2 regions of the Streptomyces sp. NPDC013157 genome follow, and region 2 is predicted to be linked to the other one. Evidence: riboswitches for the same ligand, from Rfam matches in the RefSeq annotation. Region 2 holds a riboswitch; the other holds the start of a gene.
The links. Region 2 has a riboswitch for S-adenosylmethionine ahead of ACFY6U_RS07600 (putative leader peptide). Riboswitches for the same ligand answer to the same signal wherever they lie in the genome.

Region 1 (4,003 bases), on a different contig from region 2:
AACCAGAGGACCGAGTTCGCGATGCCGTTGTACGCGTCGGCGAAGACGTCCGCGTCGATGTCGAGCATCCGGACCTGCTGCCCGCCGGTCTCCCCGGCCGGCAGCCTGCCGCCCTCGGCCCGCCGCACCGCCTCCCGGTCACCGTCGCCCAGTGCCGCGCACACCCACACCGCGTTCGCGTCCGGCCCGATGGCCGACAGCCCTGAGACCAGCCCGCCGCCGCCCCGTTTGGCGTGCAGCGAACCGTCTTCGCGCAGCTCGTACGAGACCGGGCCGCGGTTCGAGGCGACCAGCACCTCGGCACCGCCGGTGGAAGCCATGGGGGAAGCCATACGCCACAACCTAGCCCGGCCCGTAAACGCTCAAACGTACGGCCGCGCCCGACGCGCCGCCGTATACGGCCGTACGGCGAAGTCACGCCACCTTGCGCTCGGCGTACTCCGTGATCTCCACCATCGGCGGCCGTTCCTCCGTGTCCACCGAGTACGTGCGCGGTTCGAAGCCGTCCTCGCCCCGTTCGAACTGGGTGAGGGAGGGGCGGATCAGGTGGCCGCGGGCCAGCCGGAGCTGGGCCGTGCGGTAGATCGCGGCGGACATCCGGCCGAGGGCCTGGCCGTCCTGGTGGCGGTGCTTGCGGACGCCGACGTCGACCTGGGCGAGGGCGTCGAGGCCGACCAGGTGCAGGGCGTCGACCAGCATGCCGAGCTCCACGCCGTAGCCGACCGGGAAGGGGAGCTGCTCCAGCAGCGAGCGGCGGGCCGCGTACTCGCCGCCGAGCGGCTGGACGAAGCCGGCCAGCTGGGGCCAGTGCATGTTCAGCAGCGGACGGGCCATCAGCTCGGTGACCCGGCCGCCCTGTCCGGCGGCGCCGCCGAGCGGGCGGTCGTACATCGCCTTGACCAGGTCGACGTCCGGGTCGGTGAGGAGCGGGCCGACGATGCCGGTGACGAAGTCGGAGGAGAACTCCCGCAGGTCGGCGTCGACGAAGCAGACGATGTCCCCGGTGGTGACCAGGAGGGAGCGCCAGAGGACCTCGCCCTTGCCGGGTACGGCGGGGATGCGGGGCAGGATCGCGTCGCGGTGCACGACGCGGGCGCCGGCCGCCGCGGCGACGGCCGCCGTGCGGTCGGTGGAGCCGGAGTCGACGACCACGATCTCGTCGACGAGCGGCACCTGCTGCATGAGGTCGTGGCGGATGATCGCGACGATGTCGCCGACGGTCTCCTCCTCGTTGAGCGCGGGCAGCACGACGCTGACCGTCTGCCCGGAGGACCGTTTGGCGGCCATGATCCGGTGCAGCGGACGATCGGATACGGACCAGGAGCGGGTGGCCAGCCAGCGCTCGACTTCTTCCAGCACGGTCAGCGGCTCCTCACTGTCACGGCCACACGACGACGTGTGATCCATCTCGCGTTACGGACGACTCTCTCAACTGTCCTGGCCTTCGGTTACAGTCTTGAACAACGCCGATGACCATCGCATGTCCTGGGGTCACCCGGCGTCGACAACCGCATACCGCTCATCCAGAGGGGCAGAGGGATACGGCCCGTTGAAGCCCCGGCAACCCTCCAGTCGGTTCTCGTAGATCGCCGATCAGTGTCGATCGTCCGCGAGGCTCCCGGCTAGGGAAGGTGCCAAATCCGTCTCACGGCGAGATGCGTCGTGAGGAAGATGAGGAGAAAGGGCCTCGCCTCACATGGCTGTGCAGACTGTTGCAAGCACCACGGATTCCACCGTCGACCTCGGCCCCGCCGCAGCCCTCAGCTGCCGCGAGTGCGGTCACCGCGTGCCGCTCGGCCCGGTGTTCGCCTGCGAGGAGTGTTTCGGCCCGCTGGAGATCGCGTACGACTTCTCGGCGTACGACACCGAGGAGCTGCGGAAGCGGATCGAAGCGGGTCCCGCGAACATCTGGCGCTACGCGCCACTGCTGCCCGTCCCCGCGGACGTGGCGACCAAGCCGAACATCAACCCCGGCTGGACCAAGCTCGTCAAGGCCGACAACCTGGCCCGTGAGCTCGGGGTGACCGGCGGGCTGTACGTGAAGGACGACTCCGGCAACCCGACGCACTCCTTCAAGGACCGCGTCGTCGCCCAGGCCGTCGAGGCCGCCCGCGCCTTCGGCTACACCACCCTCTCCTGCTCCTCCACCGGCAACCTGGCCGGCGCGGTCGGCGCCGCCGCCGCCCGGGCCGGCTTCCGCTCCTGCGTGTTCATCCCGCACGACCTGGAGCAGGGCAAGGTCGTCATGGCCGCGATCTACGGCGGCGAGCTCGTCGGCATCGAGGGCAACTACGACGACGTGAACCGTTTCTGCTCCGAGCTGATCGGCGACTCGGCCGGCGAGGGCTGGGGCTTCGTCAACGTCAACCTGCGGCCGTACTACGCGGAGGGCTCCAAGACCCTGGCGTACGAGATCTGCGAGCAGCTCGGCTGGGAGATCCCGGACCAGCTGGTCATCCCGATCGCCTCCGGCTCGCAGCTCACGAAGATCGACAAGGGTCTGCAGGAGCTGATCAAGCTCGGGCTCGTCGAGGACAAGCCGTACAAGATCTTCGGTGCCCAGGCCGAGGGGTGCTCGCCGGTGTCGGTGGCCTACAAGGAGGGCCACGATGTGGTCCGCCCGCAGAAGCCGAACACCATCGCCAAGTCCCTCGCCATCGGCAACCCGGCCGACGGGCCGTACGTCCTCGACATCGCGCGGCGCACCGGCGGCGCGGTGGAGGACGTCACCGACGAGCAGGTCGTCGACGCCATCAAGCTGCTCGCGCGGACCGAGGGAATCTTTGCGGAAACCGCCGGCGGGGTGACGGTTGGAGTCACCAAAAAGCTCATTGAGAATGGGTTGATTGATCCGGCGAAGTCGGTCGTTGTACTCAACACTGGTGATGGGCTGAAGACGCTGGACGCAGTGGCGGGGACTGGACTCACCGCGACCATTCGCCCGAATCTGGAGTCTTTCCGCGAGGCCGGGCTCGCCTGAGTCCCCCGAGAAATAGGGCGTTGCCCAGACCGGAGGTAAAAACGTGAGCGTCACCGTTCGCATCCCCACCATCCTGCGCACCTACACCGGTGGTCAGGCCGAAGTCGCCGCCGAGGGCGCCACTCTCGGCGAGGTCATCTCGGACCTGGAGAAGAACCACACCGGGATCTCCGCGCGGGTTCTCGACGACCAGGGCAAGCTGCGCCGGTTCGTCAACGTGTACGTCAATGACGACGACGTCCGCTTCGAGCAGGGCCTGGAGACCGCCACCCCGGACGGGGCCGGCGTCTCCATCATCCCGGCCGTCGCGGGCGGCTGACCTGCCGACCTGCTTGACAGGCTGATCGAATGACCGAACATTACCTTCGGTAACGCCGATCACCGACTGTTCATCTGATTGCCCCCTCCGTGAGAGAAGCGGAGGGGGCAATTCTGTGTGGTTGAGCGCGGTAGAGTTGGGGAACACGGTCCCGATCTCCAGGTCGGGAGCCCCGTATTCGATACCGCGAGCCCGACAAGAAGTAGCCAAAGTGTGCGGGTTATATGCGGCTTTTGTGGCCTTTATGGGGTCCGACTTGCCCTGAATTCGGCCGAATTCTTGCTACATTCCGGACCCCTTCCGTCCAGAATTCTCGTCCGATTGACCTGTTGCAGACGGCAGTTGGACAGATACATTCAGCCGCGGTCGACGCGTTCCGGCGCACGCCCCCAACCAATGGGGGGTGAGGTCTGACCCGGATCCGCGAAGTGTGGATCTGTGCAAGGGCCAGTAATAGGGGAGTTAGGCATGGCTCAGGGCACCGTCAAGTGGTTCAACGCGGAGAAGGGGTACGGCTTCATCGCGGTCGACGGTGGTGCGGATGTTTTCGTCCACTACAGCGCGATTCAGATGGACGGCTACCGCACCCTGGAAGAGGGTCAGCGGGTCGATTTCGAGATCTCGCAGGGCCAGAAGGGGCCGCAGGCGGACATGGTCCGGCTGGCGACCGGCTGAAGCACGCGCCGACTGACAGCGACGTTCTT
Region 2 (4,003 bases):
CGGAGGTCCAGGAGGAGCTTCTCGTCGTCGGACGCGTCGTCGTACGGCCACTTGGGGTAGTTGTTGACGACGTGGTCGTGTGGACGTCGTCGCCGAGCGGGAAGGTCTCCGCGGGTACGTCCAGCACGCGCCGGGTCGCGGCGCGCAGGCCGGGTTCCCGCGGCGGCCACACGTTGACGTGGGCGTAGCGGGTGGCGTGTTCCGGGAAGAGACCGTTGCGTCGCCCTGGGTGGTCACCCTGTGCAAGGGTGTCACCTTCTCCGACGGTACGAAGCCGGCTTCCGGCTGCGCGCGGCACCGGCACCGGCCGAGAGCGGCTGACGGCGCGGGGCACGGCCACTGCGGCTGGACAGCGGCGGCCGGGGGTGGCGCCTCGGCCCCGGCCCGTCTCCTCCGTTCGCTCAGTCGGCCTGGGCCCCGGTGAGCGGAGGCAGGTCCAGGTGTTCGCGCAGGGTCGTGCCCCGGTACTCGGTGCGGTAGACCCCGCGGGCCTGCAGCTCCGGAACGAGCTTGTCGACGACGTCGGTGACCGATGACGGGAGCAGGTGCGGCAGGAGGTTGAAACCGTCGACGGCACGGGTGGTGACGTAGCGGGTCCACTCGTCGGCGACGGCCGACGGCGTGCCGACGAACGCGGGGTGTCCCGGTGCCACCTCCAGCACCAACTGCCTGATCGACACCGTCGTGGCGGCGAAACGGTTGGCGGGGCGGGGCAGGCCGAGCGTGGTGCGCAGGGTGTCGCCGGGGCGGGACGGTCGGTGGAGTCCCGCGGTGACCAGGGCGGGCAGCACCCGGTCGGTCAGCACCGGCAGGTCGTCGGCGAGGACGGCCGGGTGCAGCCGTACGCCGTCGACGAACCGCACGAGTTCGGCCAGGAGCTCGGTCAGCGCCTCCGGGGAGCCGACGTGGCGCAGCCGGCCGGTCCGAGGCCAGGCGGCCAGGCTGTCCAGTCCGGCCAGCCGGTCGGCGGCCGGGACTGCCGTGTCGAGCACCACCTCCGCCTCCGCGAAGACCAGGGGTGCACCGGCCTCCCGGGCGGTGGCGGCGCGGGCGGCGATGTCGGCGGGCGTGGGCGGGCCACCAGGACCACGTCGGCGCGCTCGTCGATGTCCAGCGCGTCCGGAGCGAGGACGACGAGCTGTCCCTGCGGTGGGCGGGGGGTGATCAGGGGGCCCTTCACCGAGAAGCCGGCGCCCTCGAAATCGATGTGGTGCACGCGGACCGGGTCCGGGAAGCGGCCGGTGGCGACGTCCTTGACGACCGCGTCGTCCTCCCAGGAGTCCCACAGCGCGCGGGCGGTGTCGACGACGTCCGTGATCTCCCGGTGGCAGTGCTGTTGACGACCATGCGGCTCTTTCCGAGCGGGCGGGGGCTGGACGCGGGCGCGTCGGGGGATGCCTGCGACGCCGGTCCGGAGCCAGGTGAGGGCGCGGCGCGGCGGAGGCGGATGCGACGGGGAGCGAGTGGTCAGCGACAGGTCTGGTCGAACTGGTCGGCGCGGAGGCCCGACCAGAACGGGTCGAGCAGCAGCGTGCGTGCCTGACCTGCGGTCTCCATGGCCGGATCAAAGCACACGGAACAAGGTGCGTCCACCATCCGTCCCGGCACGTGAGACGACCCCGTTCTCCCGAACAGGGCGTCACATTGCGGCATTGACGTACGACAAAATCGATCCGTAGCATCACCAACGGCATTGAGTGTCAGCGTCAAGCCCTGGCTCGCTGACCGGCAACCCTCCCGCGCGGTGGGGTGCTCCAGGTGAAAGCCCGGCGGGGTCACCGATGACTCCCGCAAGCGCGTGGCCCCGTGACCGGGGCCGGAGACGGGGAGGTTCGGCATGCGGCACAGCGACGACTCTGCTGCCTCCCTCACCGACGCCACGGCGTACTCCCGGCTCTCGCGCCGGCGCCACATCGATCTGAAGCGCTCGACCAGCTGCCTCTGTCGGGCCTGACCGGCCCGGCCGCCGCCGGCTGACGTCCGTCACCGGCCCCGGCCCCTGCGCGCCGCCCTTCCCGCTCGCCACCGGTTCCCGGTGTCGTCCGCATGCCAACTCCCTGTCTGCACAGCGCATCCCCGGCCGGAGTCGATCCGCCCGGGCCGCACACACCGTCATGCCTGCGCACATCCGTGCGCGGTCGTGCCCCGGTGACACGAGTAGGAGAAAGCCCTCCGTGACTGCACTTCCGGATTTCAGACCTTCCCGATGGGCGCCCCTGGCCGCGCTCCTGACCACCAGCGTCCTGCTGACCGCGTGCGGTTCGGGCGACGACGGCTCCGGCGGCGGAAGCGGCCAGGCGAAGTCCGGCGGCACCCTGACCTTCGCGGTGGGATCCGACGCCGGCTGCGTGGACCCGCAGCAGGTCGGCAGCAACGACACCATCTACTCGGTGCGCCAGATCGTGGACTCCCTCACCGACCAGGACCCGAAGACCGGCAAGATCGTGCCATGGCTCGCCAAGAGCTGGGACATCAGCGCCGACGCGACGACGTTCACGTTCCACCTGCGGTCGGGCGTCACCTTCAGCGACGGCTCGAAGCTGACCGCGCAGGTGGTCAAGGACAACTTCGACGCGGTGCCGAACCTCGGCGCCCTGGGCACCCTCGCCGAGGGCTATCTCAGCGGCGTCAAGAGCACCACGGTGGTCGCCCCGCTCACCGTCAAGGTGTCCTTCAAGCAGCCCAACGCCCAGTTCCTCCAGGCGACTTCGACCCACTCGCTGGGGATCGAGTCCTCGGCGAGCGTCAAGAAGAGCCCGCAGCAGAAGTGCAGCGACGGGGTGGTCGGGTCCGGGCCGTTCGTGCTCAAGCAGTACGTGCAGAACCAGTCGATCACCCTGGACAGGCGCACCGGGTACGACTGGGGTTCCTCGCTGTGGTCGAAGAAGGGCGAGGCCTACCTGGACAAGCTGGTGTTCAAGGTCGTGCCCGAGGCAGGGGTGCGGGCCGGCAGTCTCCAGTCCGGGCAGGTGGACGCGATCAGCAGCGTCGGCAAGGCCAACGAGGCGGCCCTCAAGGGCGGCCAGGTCACCCTCCAGAGCCGGGCCAACCCCGGTGTGGTGTTCGGTCTCGGGCTGAACAACTCCCGGCCCCTGCTGAAGGACGCGAAGGTCCGTCAGGCGATCTCGGCCGCCATCGACCGGAATCAGATCGCCGACACGGTCTTCCCGACCGGCACCCGGCCGGCGACCAGCATCCTGGCGCACACCACGCCCGACTACACCGATCTCTCCTCGGACCTCGCACTCGACACGGCCAAGGCGAAGTCGCTGCTGGATGCCGCCGGTTGGAAGGCGGCCGGCGACGGCATCCGCGCCAAGGACGGCAAGAAGCTGACCCTGACCATCAGCTGGTTCCCCAACGCGGCCACCAACCAGCCCGCGCTGGAACTCGTCCAGCAGCAGCTCAAGGCCGTCGGGATCGACGTGGTGCTCAAGCAGCTCCCGGTCACCCAGTTCGCCACCACGCTCCAGTCGGGTGACTTCGACGTGGTGTGGGGGAACGTGACCCGCGCCGACCCGGACATCCTGCGCAGCTCCTTCTCCTCCCAGCTGGGCAACTTCTACCACCTGCCCGCCAGTTCGCTGGACACGGCACTGTCCGCGCAGGCCGCGACCACGGACCCCGCGAAGCGCGAGCAGCTGGTGGCGGAGGCGCAGCAGCTGATCGTGCAGAACGCGTACAACGTGCCGGTGGTGGAGCTCCAGACCCAGCTCGGCGTCTCGAAGAAGGTGCACGATCTCGAATTCGACTCCGGCAGCCGCGTCCAGCTGCACGACACCTGGATCGGGTAGCCGATGCGCCGCTATGTGATCAAACGGCTGGCGCAGGCGGTCGGGGTGCTGTGGGCGGCCTACACGGTGTCGTTCCTGGTACTGGACTTCCTGCCCGGTGACCCGGTCTCGGCGATGGCCGGGGCCGGGATGGACACGGGGGAGGTCGACCCGGTCCAACTCGCCAGGCTGCGGCACGAGTACGGCTTCGACAAGCCGGTGCTGGTGCA

Region 1: another riboswitch for S-adenosylmethionine. It lies ahead of thrC (threonine synthase); the one in region 2 lies ahead of ACFY6U_RS07600 (putative leader peptide).

What each region holds. Positions count from the first base shown of each region.
Region 1 covers NZ_JBIBAK010000009.1:226,874-230,876, reverse strand. Annotated here, with positions in the region: gene ACFY6U_RS26625 (trehalose-6-phosphate synthase) at 1-320, opposite strand, end outside; gene ACFY6U_RS26620 (glucosyl-3-phosphoglycerate synthase) at 415-1,359, opposite strand; SAM riboswitch class I at 1,517-1,678, shown strand; gene thrC (threonine synthase) at 1,697-2,980, shown strand; gene ACFY6U_RS26610 (ubiquitin-like small modifier protein 1) at 3,024-3,299, shown strand; gene ACFY6U_RS26605 (cold-shock protein) at 3,768-3,974, shown strand.
Region 2 covers NZ_JBIBAK010000002.1:492,748-496,750, forward strand. Annotated here, with positions in the region: partial or broken gene ACFY6U_RS07590 (2OG-Fe(II) oxygenase family protein) at 1-340, opposite strand, end outside; gene ACFY6U_RS07595 (hypothetical protein) at 402-992, opposite strand; SAM riboswitch class IV at 1,690-1,803, shown strand; gene ACFY6U_RS07600 (putative leader peptide) at 1,838-1,954, shown strand; gene ACFY6U_RS07605 (ABC transporter substrate-binding protein) at 2,175-3,794, shown strand; gene ACFY6U_RS07610 (ABC transporter permease) at 3,798-4,003, shown strand, end outside.